Variovorax paradoxus EPS: one gene and its partner. The protein of the gene in region 2 interacts with the protein of the main gene of each other region in a pairwise test. Links are inferred from orthologs where the notes say so. Each region holds a gene or a part of one and is shown on either strand. Other genes may lie near its edges.

Region 1 (7,896 bases), 1.5 Mb from region 2 along the record:
ATGGACCTCGCCGTCCTCGGTGTGGGTATAGCTGAGGTTGTCCTTCATGTACTCGGGCAGCAGGTGGCGCCGGTTGCTGGTCGCGTAGATCAGCACATTGGGCGTCGATGCCGCGATCGAGCCGTCAAGAATCGACTTGAGCGCCTTGTAGCCCGGCTCGCCCTCGTCGAAGCTCAGGTCGTCGCTGAACACGATGAACTTCTCGGGACGCTGCGAGACCACCTCGACGATGTCGGGCAGGTCGACCAGCTCGGCCTTGTCCACCTCGATGAGGCGCAGCCCCTGCGGCGCATAGGCCTGCAGGCAGGCGCGAATCAACGACGACTTGCCTGTGCCGCGCGCGCCCGTCAGCAGCACGTTGTTGGCCGGCTTGCCTTCGACGAACTGGCGCGTGTTGCGCTCGATCTTTTCCTTCTGGACGTCGATTTCCTTCAGCGAATCAAGCGCCATCGCGGCCACGTGTTTCACTGGTTCCAGCACGCCGTGGCCGGAATTGCGGCGGCGGTAGCGCCAGGCGATGGAAGCGTTCCAGTCCGTCGGCGCCGACAGCGGTTGCGGCAGGATCGATTCGATGCGGGTAATGAGCTGCTCGGCGCGCTCGATCAGCTTCTGGAACTGCTCGTTCATGACCGGTAGTCGGCGTTGATGGTCACGTATTCGTGGCTGAAGTCGCAGGTCCAGACGGTCTCACTGGCGTTGCCGCGGCCGAGGCCGACGCGCACCGTGATCTCGCTCTGCTTCATCACGCGCTGGCCGTCTTCCTCGCGGTACGAGGGGTTGCGCCCACCCTTGACCGCCACGTGCACGTCGTCCAGGAACAGGTCGATGCCGGTCTGGTCGAGGTCGGCAATGCCCGCATAGCCGACCGCTGCCAGGATGCGGCCCAGGTTCGGGTCGCTGGCATAGAAAGCGGTCTTCACCAGCGGCGAATGGGCGATCGCGTAAGCCACCTGCTTGCACTCGGCAGCGTCACGGCCGCCTTCGACCTGGATGGTGATGAACTTGGTTGCGCCTTCGCCGTCGCGCACGATGGCCTGCGCCAGGAGGCGCGCCACGTTCTGCATGGCCGCCACGAGTGCCTGGCCGTCAGCGGATTCGAGCGAGGTGATGGTCGCGTGCGCCGCCTTCTGCGTGGCGATGACGACGAACGAATCGTTGGTCGAGGTGTCGCCGTCGATGGTCACGCGGTTGAACGAGGCATCGGCCAGCAGCTTGGCCAGCGGCTGGATCAGCGACGGATCGATCTTCGCGTCGGTCGCCATGAAGCCGAGCATGGTCGCCATGTTCGGGCGGATCATGCCGGCGCCCTTGCTGATGCCGGTGATGGTGACGGTGGCGCCGCCGATCTGGACCTTCTGGCTGAACGCCTTGGGGATCGTGTCGGTGGTCATGATGCCTTCGGCGGCACGTGCCCAGTGGTTTTCCGATGCGTCGGCGAGCGCTGCGGGCAGGCCCGCTTCGATGCGGTCCACCGGCAGCGGCTCCATGATCACGCCCGTCGAGAACGGCAGGATCTGCTCGGGCGCGATCTCCAGCTTGCGCGCGAGCGCGATGCAGGTGGAGCGGGTGCGCATGAGGCCGTCTTCGCCCGTGCCTGCGTTGGCGTTGCCGGTGTTGATCACCATCGCGCGAATGCCGTAATTGGCCGCCAGGTGATCGCGGCAGACCTGCACCGGCGCCGCGCAGAAACGGTTCTGGGTGAACACCCCACCGACCGCCGAGCCTTCGTCGATCAGCACGACGGTCAGGTCCTTGCGGTTGGCCTTTCGCACGCCCGCTTCGGCCACGCCGATGCGGACGCCAGGCACCGCGAACAAGGCGGCGGGATCAGGGGCGGACAGGTTCACGGGCATGGGGGTTCTCTCAATGAAAGGTTCGGGACGTCAGCTCAGCTTGCCGTGGCACTGCTTGTATTTCTTGCCACTGCCGCAAGGGCACGGGTCGTTGCGGCCGACGCGCGCGAAGGCGGCGGCTTCGGCGCTCAGGGCGCCCGCACCGATGGCCGCGAGGCGGCGCTGGTTGTCCTCGTCGACGCGCACCTCGACCTCGCCGGTCTCGGTCGGCGCGCTGTAGGTGATGTTGGCCACGTTCTCGCCGCGGCTTTCCATGGCTTCGGCGGCTTCCTCGAGCTGCTCGCCCGACTGCACGCGCACCGTCATCAGTTGGCGCGTGACCTCGTTCTTCACCGAGTCGAGCAACTGGCCGAAGAGCTCGAAGGCTTCGCGCTTGTATTCCTGCTTGGGCTGCTTTTGCGCATAGCCGCGCAGGTGGATGCCCTGGCGCAGGTAGTCGAGCGAGGCCAGGTGTTCGCGCCAGTGGGTGTCGATGCTCTGCAGCAGCACCATGCGCTCGAACTGGGTGAAGTTTTCCTGGCCGATCAGCGCCACCTTGGCGTCGAAGGCTTCGTTGGCGGCCTTGACCACCTTTTCGAGCACGTCTTCGTCGGAGATCGCGTCGGAGGCCTCGACCTCCTTCTTGATCGGCATGTCCAGGCCCCACTCGTTGAAGAGCGCCTTCTCGAGGCCTTCCAGGTCCCACTGCTCCTCGACCGATTCGGCCGGCACGTACTGCCGCACCACGTCCATGAAGCAGCCTTCGCGCAGCGCGGCGATCTGCGCCGTGAGGTCGGTGGCATCGAGGATGTCGTTGCGCTGCTGGTAGATCACCTTGCGCTGGTCGTTCGACACGTCGTCGTACTCGAGCAATTGCTTGCGGATATCGAAGTTGCGCGCCTCGACCTTGCGCTGCGCGCTCTCGATGCTGCGGGTGACGATGCCGGCCTCGATGGCCTCGCCGTCGGGCATCTTCAGGCGATCCATGATCGCCTTCACGCGGTCACCCGCGAAGATGCGCATCAGCGGATCGTCCAGGCTCAGGTAGAAGCGCGAAGAACCCGGGTCGCCCTGTCGGCCCGAACGGCCGCGCAGCTGGTTGTCGATGCGGCGCGACTCGTGGCGTTCGGTGGCAATGATGCGCAGGCCGCCGAGCGACTTTACGAATTCATGGTCCTTGGTCCACTCGGCACGCACGTGCGCGATGTCGGCCTGCTTGGTCGCTTCGTCGCGGCCTTCGTCGTTCTCGATGGCCTCGATCATCTTCTCGATGTTGCCGCCCAGCACGATGTCGGTGCCGCGGCCGGCCATGTTGGTCGCGATGGTGATCATCTTCGTGCGGCCGGCCTGCGCCACGATGTCGGCTTCGCGCGCATGCTGCTTGGCGTTGAGCACCTGGTGCGGCAGCCCCGCCTGCGTGAGCAGGCCGTCGATGATTTCGGAGTTTTCGATGGACGAGGTGCCCACCAGCACCGGCTGGCCGCGTTCGTAGCACTCGCGGATGTCCTGGATGGCGGCCTCGTACTTCTCGCGCGTGGTCTTGTAGACGCGGTCGAGCTGGTCTTCGCGCTTGCTGATGCGGTTCGGCGGAATGATGACCGTCTCGAGACCGTAGATTTCCTGGAACTCGTAGGCCTCGGTGTCGGCCGTGCCGGTCATGCCGGCCAGCTTGCCGTACAGGCGGAAGTAGTTCTGGAAGGTGATCGAGGCCATCGTCTGGTTCTCGGCCTGGATCTCGACGCCTTCCTTGGCTTCCACGGCCTGGTGCAGGCCGTCGCTCCAGCGGCGGCCCGTCATGAGGCGGCCGGTGAACTCGTCGACGATGGTCACTTCGCCCTGCTGGACCACGTAGTGCTGGTCGCGGTGGTACAGGTGACGTGCGCGCAGCGCCGCCGTCAGGTGGTGCATCAACGTGATGTTGGCCGGGTCGTAGAGCGACGCGCCCTCGGGCAGCAGCTTGAATTCGCCCAGGATGCGCTCGGCGTTCTCATGGCCGTCTTCGGTCAGGAAGACCTGGTGCGTCTTCTCGTCGACCGTGAAGTCGCCCGGCACCGTGACGCCTTCGCCCGTGCGCGGGTCGGCTTCGCCTTCCTGCTTCTTGAGCAGCGGCACCACCTTGTTGATGGCGAGATAAAGATCGGTGTGGTCTTCGGCCTGGCCGCTGATGATGAGCGGGGTGCGGGCTTCGTCGATCAGGATCGAGTCCACCTCGTCGACGATCGCGAAGTTCAGCACACGCTGGACCCGGTCGCCCGGCTCGTACACCATGTTGTCGCGCAGGTAGTCGAAGCCGTACTCGTTGTTGGTGCCGTACGTGATGTCGCTGCCGTAGGCTTCCTGCTTCTCTTCCCGCGGCATCTGCGGCAGGTTGATGCCCACCGTGAGGCCCAGGAAGTTGTAGAGCCGGCCCATCCACTTGGCGTCGCGGCTGGCGAGGTAGTCGTTCACCGTGACCACGTGCACGCCCTTGCCGGACAGCGCATTCAGGTACACCGGCAGCGTGGCGGTCAGCGTCTTGCCTTCGCCGGTGCGCATTTCGGAAATCTTGCCGTTGTGCAGCGCCATGCCGCCGAGCAGCTGGACGTCGAAGTGGCGCATCTTCATGATGCGCTTGGAGCCTTCGCGCACCGTGGCAAAGGCCTCCGGCAGCAGGGCGTCGAGCGATTCGCCCTTGGCCGCGCGGTCCTTGAACTCCTGCGTCTTCGCGCGCAGCGCGTCGTCACTGAGCTTCTCGAACTCGGGTTCGAGCGCATTGATGCGTTCCACCGTCTTGCGATACTGCTTGAGGAGCCGGTCGTTGCGGCTGCCGAAGATCTGGGTCAGGAAGTTGGTTGCCATTGGGTGGAGATGGGCGGGCGCCTGACACGACAGGCACTGCGACCGGATTCCCTAAGATATGGTGAAAGCAGTTGGGCGCGCTCGTTTCGAAATCAAGTTCGGCCTCGAGCAGCCTTTTTCCCGGCGCGAACGCCGGCAAACCGGGCATTTTAGCTGTCTTGTTTCTGTCCTCAGGATTACTCATGTATCGCCGCCTCGCCCCCGCCATCAGCCTGCACCAGGCTGCAGAAGGCTCGCCCACGCTGGGCGGCCTGATGGCGCGCGCGCGCGACAGCGCCGAGCGCCTGAAAGCCGTGGAAGGACTGATTCCGCCCGCCATGCGCGGCGCCGTGCAGGCCGGCCCTGCCGAGGGCGACGTGTGGTGCCTGCTGGTCAAAGGCAGCGCCGCGGCCGCCAAGCTGCGCCAACTCGCTCCGATGCTTGTCACGCGGCTCAAGAACAGGGGTTGGGATGTGGCGACGATCCGCATCAAGGTGCACACGGGCCGCTGATCGACCGGCAGGCGCTTTGAATTGATTTTTCGTCTGGAAGTAGATAATATTTCCAGATGACACCCTCGACGTCGCCCGCCGACGCACTCCTCCTGCTGCTCGACAAGCACCAGGTCAACGCCCTCCTCTCTCCCGACGACGTGCTTGATGCCGTGCGCGAGGCCTTCGTTCTTCACAGCGACCGCGAAGGCCGCGTCTTCCCGGTCGTGCGCGAACCGCTCGCCACGGGCGGCGTGTTCGGCATCAAGTCGGGCGACGTACAGACGCAGGGCCTGCTCGGCTTCAAGGCCGCCGGCTTCTGGCCCGCCAACCGACAGCGCGACGGCGAGCCGCACCAGGCAACGATCCTCCTGATCGACCCCGCCACGGGCCGGCCGCTGTGCGTGATCGACGGCAATGCGATCACGACCGTGCGCACCGGCGCGGCGGGCGGGCTCGGCCTCCAGCAACTTGCGCGGCCCGACAGCACGCGGCTTTGCATCTTCGGCACCGGCGTGCAGGCGCGCATCCAGCTCGACTTCGCGCTGCGCCTATTGCCCACATTGCGCGAGGTGCGCTACGTGAGCGCCAATGGACAGCGCAACGCCGCGTTGGAGGAAAACTTCGCGGACCGCTGCAACATCGCGTCCGCCACCGACCGCAACGCCGCGGTCGCAGAGAGCGACATCGTGATCACCGCGACACCGGGCGGTGGCGCACTGTTCGATCTGGACGCGCTTCAGCCCGGCACGCACCTGAACTGCGTCGGTGCCGACACACGCGGCAAGCGCGAACTCCCCGAAGGTTTGCTGACGCGCGCCCGCCTCTTCGTCGACGACCGCACGCAGGCGCAGCAGATCGGTGAAACCCAATGGGCGCCCGATACAGAAAGCACCGAACTGGGCGACCTGCTGAGCGGCAAGACCTCGTTAACTCGCGCTGACGGCGACATCACCGTCTTCGACATGACCGGCCTCGCGCTGCAAGACCTGACAGTCGCGCGCCTGCTCCAAGAGCGCGCGATTGCCACGGGCACAGGCACGCGCCTCGCCTGGCCCTGGTAATTCAGGCGGCAGCGCCGCCGAAGAGCTCGGTCATGAACTGCGTCGACTTCAGGCCGGTGCCCGTCAGCAGCACGACCGTGGTTTCACTCGCCCGGATGTCGCCCCGCTCCGCCAGCACATCGATGGCCGCAGCCGCCGTCGCGGAAGTCGGCTCGGCATAGAGCCCCGTCGAAGCCAACCGGCGCACCGCTGCCGCGATCTGCTCTTCGGTCAGCGCCACTGTCTTGCCATTCGTCTCGCGCAGCGCCTGAAGGATTTCCTGCAGGCGCACAGGCCGCTTGATCGCCGTGCCTTCGGCGATCGTCGGCTTCACGATGCGATCAACCAGCGTGTCCACGCCCGCCACAAAGCTCGCATCCACCGGCGAGCAGTTCAACGGCTGCGCCACGAAGATCCGCGGCAGCTTCGCGATCTGCCCCGCGGCCAGCAGTTCCTTGAAGCCGATCCAGCACCCGAGCACATTACTGCCCGCGCCGGCCGGAATCACCACGTTGTCGGGCGCGACGAAGCCCAGGTCTTCCCAGAGTTCATAGGCCAGCGTCTTCGTGCCCTGCAGGAAGAACGGATGCCAGTTGTGGCTCGCATAGAAGATCGATTCCGACTGGCGCACCGCCTCGTATTCCGACTCCTCGCGCGGTCCCGGCACCAGTTGCACCTCGGCGCCGAAAGCGCGGATCTGCGCCACCTTGGGCGCCGGCGTGTAGCTCGGCGCGAGCACCTTCACCTTGATGCCCGCCGCCGCGCCCGCCGCGGCGATGGCCGCGCCGCCGTTGCCCGAGCTGTCTTCCAGCACCGCGTCGACGCCCAGTTGGCGCAGGAACGAAATCATCACGGACGCACCACGGTCCTTGAAGCTGCAGGTCGGGTTGAACCACTCGAGCTTGAAGTGCGGCTCGAATGCGCCCCAGCGCTTCTGCACAAGCGGCGTACAGCCCTCGCCCATGCTCGCGGGCTGGTCGATCACGACCGGCAGCGCCGCGCGATAGCGCCACACCGAGCGCTCGCGCGCATCGATGTCGTCGCGCGTGATGCCCGGCAGCGGCGTCACCATCATCGGATTGCCGTCGTCGGAGCGCCAGCGGCGTTCCGAAAGGTCGTGATACCGGCCGGTGCGGAGATCGATATAGCGTGCGGGTTCCTGGCGTGTCATGCGCGGTTCTCCTGGAGAATCTTTCTGGATTTGGATAATACATCCAGATATGGACTTTCTGTACAACTTGGATTCTTCGTCCAGAATTGGATACATTCCCGCCATGAAGAAGAAGTCCAACAAGCAGCTCCTGGAAATGCTGCGCAACATGGCCGAAGGCCTCGGCGAAACCTTCGCGCCTTTCTGCGAAGTCGTGGTGCACGACCTCAGCAATCCGAAGAACGCGATCTACGCGATCGAGAACAACCTGAGCGGCCGCGAGGTCGGCCAAGCGGTCACCGAGCTCGGCCTTGCCCGCATCCGCGACCCCGAGTACCCGGCGGTGATTTCGAACTACGCCAACACCTTTTCCGACGGCCGCAAGGTCAAGAGCACTTCCATCGGCGTGAAGGACGAGAGCGGCGAGTACGTGGCCGCGCTGTGCCTGAATGTCGACCTGACACTGTTCCAGAGCTTCCAGGGCGCGATCTCGCAGTTCACGCGCATCGACGAGCGCGAGGTACACGAAAGCCTGGACACCGGCGCTGGCCATTCGGAGCGCA
Region 2 (7,297 bases):
CCGGCGAGCTGCTCGCGCAATTCGACGGCACCGCGCGTCCCGCGCAAGCCCCCGAGCGCGGCCGCATGGACCTGCGCAGCTACGGCATCGGCGCGCAGATCCTGCGCGAATGCGGCGTGCACAAGATGAACCTGCTGGGCACGCCGCGTCGCATGCCGAGCATGGCAGCGGGCTACGGCCTGGAAATCGCCGGCTACCTCACGAAAGACTGAACGACCATGCAAGGTTCAAACAAGGGCGAGACGACGCTCAATGGCAAGGGCCTCCGCATCGGCATCGTGCAGGCGCGCTTCAACGCCGACATCACCGATGCGCTGGCTTCGGCCTGCCTCGCCGAACTCGAATCGCTCGGCGTGGCCGCGTCCGACATCCATCATGTGAAGGTGCCCGGCGCCCTCGAAGTGCCCGTGGCGCTGCAGGCGCTGGCCGAGCGCGGCGGCTACCACGCGCTCGTCGCGCTGGGCTGCATCATCCGCGGCGAGACCTACCACTTCGAACTGGTGGCCAACGAATCGGGCGCGAGCGTGAGCCGCATCGCACTCGATTACCGCCTTCCCATCGCCAACGCGATCCTCACCACCGAAAACCTAGCGCAGGCCGTCGCACGGCAGACCGACAAGGGCCGCGATGCAGCCCAGGTCGCCGTCGAGATGGCGCAACTGCTGGCCACCCTTTCATGACCGAAGACACCACCAAGGCAGGCGGCGCCAAGCCCCGCCAGTCGCGCACGGGCCTTACCAGCACCGGCGCGCGCAAGGCTTCGGCCAAGTCGAACCGCAGCCGCGCGCGCGAATTCGCGCTGCAGGCGCTCTACCAGCACCTGGTGGGCCGCAACGACCCGACCGACATCGACCACTTCACGCGCGACCTCGCGGGCTTCCACAAGGCCGACGCGGCGCACTACGACGCGCTGCTGCACGGCTCGATCGACAACGCCGAGCAGCTCGATGCGCTGATCCGCCCGCTGCTCGACCGCAAGTTCGAGGAAATCTCGCCCATCGAGCACGCCGTGATGTGGATCGGCGTGTACGAGTTCCAGAACTGCCCCGACGTGCCGTGGCGCGTGGTGCTCAACGAGTGCATCGAGCTCGCCAAGGAATTCGGCGGCACGGACGGCCACAAGTACGTGAACGCGGTACTCAACGGCCTCGCGCCGCAGTTGCGCCCCCTCGAAGTGGAAGCGGATCGCGCTTCCGGCAAGGCGAAAGCATGAGGATTTCGACGCGCGCGGAGCGCATCGAGCCCTTCTATGTGATGGAGGTGGCGAAGGCTGCCGGGGCGCTGGCGCGCGAAGTGGCGCACACCGACCGGCCGATGATCTTCCTGAACATCGGCGAGCCCGATTTCACCGCGCCTCCGCTGGTACAGGAAGCCGCCCTGCGCGCCGTGCGCGCGGGCGCCACGCAGTACACGCAGGCGACTGGCCTCGACCATCTGCGCGAACGCATCAGCGGCTGGTACCGCGAGCGATTCAACGTCGACGTGCCCGCCCGCCGCATCGTGGTGACGGCCGGCGCTTCGGCCGCACTGCAGCTCGCCTGCCTCGCGCTGATCGAATCGGGTGACGAGATCCTGCTGCCCGACCCGAGCTATCCCTGCAACCGCCACTTCGTGAGTGCGGCGGACGGCAAGGCGGTGCTCATCCCGACGACGGCCGAAGAGCGCTTCCAGCTCACCGCCGCCAAGGTCGAGGCCGCCTGGACCGAGAAGACGCGCGGCGTGCTGCTCGCCTCGCCCTCCAATCCGACCGGCACCTCGATCGCGCCCGACGAGCTGCGCCGCATCCACAAGGTCGTGTCCGACCGCGGCGGCATCACGCTGATCGACGAGATCTACCTGGGCCTGTCCTACGACGACGCCTTCGGGCAGACCGCGCTGGCCATCGACGACAACGTCATCAGCATCAACAGCTTCAGCAAGTACTTCAACATGACCGGCTGGCGCCTGGGCTGGCTGGTGGTGCCCGAAGTGCTGGTGCCGGTGGTCGAGCGCCTCGCGCAGAACCTCTTCATCTGCGCGAGCACGGTGTCGCAATATGCGGCGCTCGCCTGCTTCGAGGATGCGAGCATCGCCGAGTACGAACGCCGCCGCGCCGAGTTCAAGGCGCGACGCGACTGGTTCATTCCGCAACTCGACGCCCTGGGCTTGAACGTGCCCGTGGTGCCCGATGGCGCCTTCTACGCCTGGGCCGACTGCACCAGCTTCGCCGAGAAGCTTGGCATCTCGGGCAGCTGGGATTTCGCCTTCGAGACCATGAAGCGCGCCCACGTCGCCGTCACGCCCGGCCGCGATTTCGGCACGGCAGAAACGGCGAAGTTCGTGCGCTTCTCCACCGCGAGTTCGATGGAACATCTGAAAGAAGCCGTCGAGCGCCTGCGCGCAATGGCCGAGAACCGGGCGCAATGAGCGCAGCGCAGGGCCGCCCCAAGCAAGCTCGCGCCGCAGTGCAAAGCACGGAGGCATGCCGATGAGCTACGCGTTTCCGATCCGCGTCTACTGGGAAGACACCGACGCCGGCGGCATCGTGTTCTATGCCAACTACCTGAAGTTCATGGAGCGCGGGCGCACCGAGTGGCTGCGCTCCCTGGGCGTCGAGCAGCGCAAGCTCAAGGAAGAAACCGGCGGCCAGTTCGTGGTGAGCGAAACGCAGCTCAAATACCATCGGCCCTCCCGGCTCGACGACGAACTGCTGGTCACAGCCGATCTTCAACAATTGGGCACTGCCTCATTGATAATCGGACAGCAAGTGCTATCAAAAACAGAGCAAGAGCGAATCGGCGCCGCGGCACCGGTCTTGCTGTGCGAAGGCACGATCCGTATCGGGTGGGTGAATGCCGCCACTTTGCGTCCCGCACGCATCCCTTCCCGGGTTTCGGGAACCCTCGAGCGCTGCGGCGGCTCCATGACTCAACCTTTCAAGCCATGAACCAAGATCTATCCATCATCAACCTCCTGCTCCACGCCAGCTTCGTGGTGCAAATGGTCGTGCTGCTGCTCGTGATCGTCTCGATTGCCAGCTGGGCCGCGATCATCCGCAAGTACTTCGCGCTGCGGCGCATGCGCGCGCTGAACGACGACTTCGAGCGCGAGTTCTGGTCGGGCACCAGCCTGAACGAGCTGTTCGCCTCGGCCGCCCAGAACGCCAAGTTCGCGGGACCGATGGAGCGCATCTTCGCCTCGGGCATGCGCGAATACCAAAAACTGCGCGAACGCCATGTGAGCGACCCCGCCACGCTGCTGGACGGCGCCCGCCGCGCGATGCGTGCGAGCTTCCAGCGCGAGCTCGATGCGGCCGAGCAGAACCTCTCGTTCCTCGCGACCGTCGGCTCGGTGTCGCCGTATGTGGGTCTCTTCGGCACGGTCTGGGGGATCATGCATGCCTTCACCGGCCTGGCCGCGCTCACGCAGGTGACGCTGGCCACCGTGGCGCCCGGCATTGCCGAAGCGCTGGTGGCCACCGCCATCGGCCTCTTCGCCGCGATTCCCGCGGTGGTCGGCTACAACCGCTTCGCCCGCGAGATCGACAAGATCGCCATCGCCCTCGAGACCTACATCGAGGAGTTCTCCAACATCCTGCAGCGCAACCTCTCGGCCAACCCGGGCGCGGCCGCCGCGGCAACCACGGTGGCTCCGGCCAACCGCTGAGCGGAGTCCGAGCGCATGCCCGCCGTTTCATCCCGGGGCCGTGGCCGCCGGACGATCAACGAGATCAACATGGTCCCGTTCATCGACGTGATGCTGGTGCTGCTGATCATCTTCATGGTCACCGCGCCGCTCATCACGCCGAGCGTGATCAACCTGCCCTCGGTCGACCGCGCCAACAAGCAGCCCGACAAGCCCATCGAGATCGTCATCAAGAGCGATGACGAAGTGCAGATCAAGAAGGACCCGTCCACCGGCAGCACGGGCAATACCTCCATTCCCATGACCCAGATCGGCGCTGCCGCCAAGCAGGCGCAGGGCGGCGACGCCCAGCGTCCGGTGGTCATCAGCGCCGACAAGTCGGTGAAGTACGAAACCGTCGTGAAGGCGATGAACCAGCTCAAGCGCAGCGGCATCGAGCGCGTGGGCCTGTCGGTCACGACCACGGGCGGCAAATAAGGCATGTCGCTCGCACTGGATCGCCCCGAGTTCGCGCCGCCCCCGCAGCGCGGCACGCCGCGCGCCGTCGTGCTCGCCCTCATCGCGCATGCGCTGCTGATCGCGGCGCTGACGTGGGGGGTGCGCTGGCGCAGCGACGCCGACGAAGGCGCTGTCGATGCGGAGCTGTGGTCCTCCACCGTGCAACAGGCCGCGCCGCGCCTGTCCGCACCGGAGGCGCCGACGCCTGCGCCCGCGCCGCCTCCGCCTGCTCCCACGCCACCGCCGCCTCCGGCAGCCAAGGCGCCCGAGCCCGCACCCGCGCCGAAGGCTCCCGACATTGCCCTGGAGCGCGAGAAGAAGCTCAAGGAGCAAAAGGAACAGAAAGAGCGCGAGCTCGAACAGCAGCAACAACAGCAAAAGAAGAAAGAGCTCGAAGCCAAGCAGCGCGCCGAAGACGAAGCCGAGCGCAAGAAAGAGCAGCAACAGAAGCTCGCCGAGCAGAAGAAGCAGCAGGAAGCCGAGGCCAAGCAAGCCGAAGCCAAGAAGGCCGAGGCCGCCGCGAAGCAGGCCGCCGCCGACCGCGCTGCCACGCTCAAGCGCATGCAGGGCCTGGCGGGTGCGAGCGGCGCCGACGATTCGAAGGGCACGGCCCTGCGGTCTTCGGGTCCGTCGAGCGGCTATGCCGGACGCATCGCCGCCGCCGTGCGCCCGAACATCACCTTCCCCGATGCCGACACGGTGAACGGCAACCCGGCCGCCGAGTTCGAGGTGAACCTCGCGCCCGACGGCACCATCGTCGGCGTGAAGCTCACGCGCTCCAGCGGATTGCCCGCCTGGGACGAAGCGGCCGAGCGCGGCCTGCACAAGACCGACAGGCTGCCGCGCGACACCGACGGGCGCATCTTCCCGTCGCTGATCGTGTCGCTCAGGCCCAAGCGCTGATTCACGCCAGTTCCGGGCCGCCTTTCGCAAGGCTGCCCGGAACTCCGTTGTTGCCGCGCTGTCTACCCGCGCACAACAACAGCCGGGCTCCGTGCCCGCACAAGAGCGCAAGATGAAATCCACCGGTCGCATCCGCTACGGGAGCAGTCCGCTGCTCGCCAGTCCCACCCCCGTCTGGCGCAGCAAGTTCATCGTGGCCAGCATCGCCTTCGGCTTCGTGCTGCTGGCCGGCCGGGCCGCCTACATCCAGGTCTTCAACCACGACTTCTTCCAGCACCAGGGCGAGGTGCGCTACCAGCGCACGCTGGAGCTGCCCGCGAACCGCGGGCGCATCCTCGACCGCAACGGACTGATCCTCGCCTCCGACATTCCGGCGCCCAGCATCTGGGCCATTCCCGAGGACATCGAGCGCGACGATCCCGCCGTGCAGGCCAAGTTGAAGCAGGCCGCCAAGCTGCTCGGCATGCCGCAGAAGGAGTTCGACAAGAAGCTGGAGGACGAGGACAAGAGCTTCGTCTGGATCAAGCGCCAGGTCGACACCGCCATCGGCAAGCAGATCGCCGAACTCGGCATCAAGGGCATCTACCTGCGCCGCGACTACCGGCGCCAGTACCCCGAGGGCGAGGCGGCCGCGCACCTGGCGGGCTTCACCAACGTCGAAGACACGGGGCAGGAAGGCGTCGAACTGGCCTTCAACAGCGAACTGGCCGGCAAGGCGGGCTCGCGCCATGTCATCAAGGACCGCCTGGGCCACATCGTCGAGGACACCGAGGACCAGGTGCCGCCGACCGACGGCCACGACATCCAGTTGAGCATCGACGACCGCGTGCAGTTCGTCGCCTACGAGAAGATCCGCGATGCCGTGGTCGCCAACAAGGCCCGGGCCGGCAGCGTGGTGGTGGTCGATGCGGAAACGGGCGAACTGCTCGCCATGGCCAACTACCCGAGCTACGACCCGAACGACCGCCGCAACCTCACCGGCGAACAATTGCGCAACCGCGCGATGACCGACGTGTTCGAGCCGGGCTCGACGATGAAGCCGATCACCATCGCCACCGCGCTGCAGCTCGGCCGCGTCACGCCGCAGACCATCATCGACACGAACCCCGGTCGCATCACCGTCACGGGCGCGACGATCCACGACGACGAGAACTTCGGCGTGCTCACGGTGCAGGGCGTGATCCAGAAATCGAGCAATGTGGGCGCCACCAAGATCTCGCAGCGCATGACGGCGCAGGAGATGTGGAACTCGTTCACCTCGCTGGGCCTCGGCCAGAAGCCGCAGACGCCCTTCCCCGGCGCGGTGACCGGGCGCCTGCGGCCCTGGAAGTCGTGGCGGCCGATCGAGCAGGCCACCATGTCGTACGGCTACGGCCTCTCGGCGTCGCTGTTCCAGATCGCGCACGCGTACACGGCCTTCGCGCACAACGGCGAAGTCATCCCGGTGGGCCTTTTGAAAAGCACGAACACCGAGCCGCCCGGCGTGCAGGTGTTCTCGCCGCAGGTCGCGAGCGAGGTGCGCAAGATGATGCACATGGCCGCCGCGCCCGGCGGCACCGCGCCGCTCGCGCAGACCGATGGCTACTCGGTCGGCGGCAAGACCGGCACCGCGCACAAGCAGGTCGGCAAGGGCTATGCGAGCAACAAGTACCGCGCCTGGTACACCGGCATGTCGCCGATCGACAAGCCGCGCATCATCGTCGCGGTGATGATCGACGAGCCCGGCGCGGGCAAATACTTCGGTGGCCTCGTCGCAGCGCCGGTCTTCAGCCAGGTGGTCCAGCAGACGCTGCGCATCCTGAACGTGCTGCCGGATCTGCCGGTGGCCTCGATGGCGCATTGATGGCGCATTGATGGCGCGCTGGTTCACCTCGCTCGTTTAGGATCGTCGGCACCTCATTGCCGGCGCTCCTGACATGGTCGATTTCCCTCCTGCCGTTCGCCTCGAAGACCTGACCCCGCTCCCCTACCAGCAGGCCCTGGCCGCCCACTTGCAGGCGAACGAGCCCGAAGTCTGGCGCTGGGCCGCCTCCGCCGAGGCGCGCGAGGAGCACGCCGCGGCGGTGCGCGCCGACCTGCTGCGCAATTCGTACCGGCTCGATGCCGATGCCCACCCCGAGCTGCATGCGCATTGCAACGCGGCGGTGCAGCGCCTGGGCATCACGGCGCGCGTCGCGCTCTACCAGGCGGGCGACGGCACGATGAATGCCACGCTCTACTTCCTGCCCGGCGAGGCGCACATCGTGCTCTCGGGTCCGCTCATGGAGCGACT

What was found.
Region 1: the proteins of VARPA_RS17625 (region 2) and secA interact in binary tests that used the Escherichia coli proteins (3 or more experiments, as listed by UniProt). The link is inferred for Variovorax paradoxus EPS from one-to-one orthologs.

What each region holds. Positions count from the first base shown.
Region 1 is NC_014931.1:5,258,777-5,266,672, forward strand. Bases 1,684-4,985 are described here. They hold secA (preprotein translocase subunit SecA), read right to left. Parts: upstream 4,671-4,985; coding sequence 1,884-4,670; downstream 1,684-1,883. Other genes in these bases: argJ (bifunctional glutamate N-acetyltransferase/amino-acid acetyltransferase ArgJ), read right to left, coding at 1,684-1,853; VARPA_RS24170 (hypothetical protein), read left to right, coding at 4,853-4,985. In the rest of the region: VARPA_RS24155 (ATP-binding protein), read right to left, coding at 1-627; more of argJ, read right to left, coding at 624-1,683; more of VARPA_RS24170, read left to right, coding at 4,986-5,161; VARPA_RS24175 (ornithine cyclodeaminase family protein), read left to right, coding at 5,218-6,204; VARPA_RS24180 (threonine synthase), read right to left, coding at 6,206-7,354; VARPA_RS24185 (helix-turn-helix transcriptional regulator), read left to right, coding at 7,458-7,896. UniProt on the Escherichia coli protein: Required for protein export, interacts with the SecYEG preprotein conducting channel.
Region 2 is NC_014931.1:3,806,961-3,814,257, forward strand. Bases 1,436-4,196 are described here. They hold VARPA_RS17625 (YbgC/FadM family acyl-CoA thioesterase), read left to right. Parts: upstream 1,436-2,467; coding sequence 2,468-2,926; downstream 2,927-4,196. Other genes in these bases: VARPA_RS17620 (pyridoxal phosphate-dependent aminotransferase), read left to right, coding at 1,436-2,406; tolQ (protein TolQ), read left to right, coding at 2,923-3,645; VARPA_RS17635 (ExbD/TolR family protein), read left to right, coding at 3,661-4,101; VARPA_RS17640 (cell envelope integrity protein TolA), read left to right, coding at 4,105-4,196. In the rest of the region: ribBA (bifunctional 3,4-dihydroxy-2-butanone-4-phosphate synthase/GTP cyclohydrolase II), read left to right, coding at 1-212; ribH (6,7-dimethyl-8-ribityllumazine synthase), read left to right, coding at 219-680; transcription antitermination factor NusB, read left to right, coding at 677-1,213; more of VARPA_RS17620, read left to right, coding at 1,210-1,435; more of VARPA_RS17640, read left to right, coding at 4,197-5,025; VARPA_RS17645 (peptidoglycan D,D-transpeptidase FtsI family protein), read left to right, coding at 5,138-6,868; VARPA_RS17650 (SprT-like domain-containing protein), read left to right, coding at 6,942-7,297.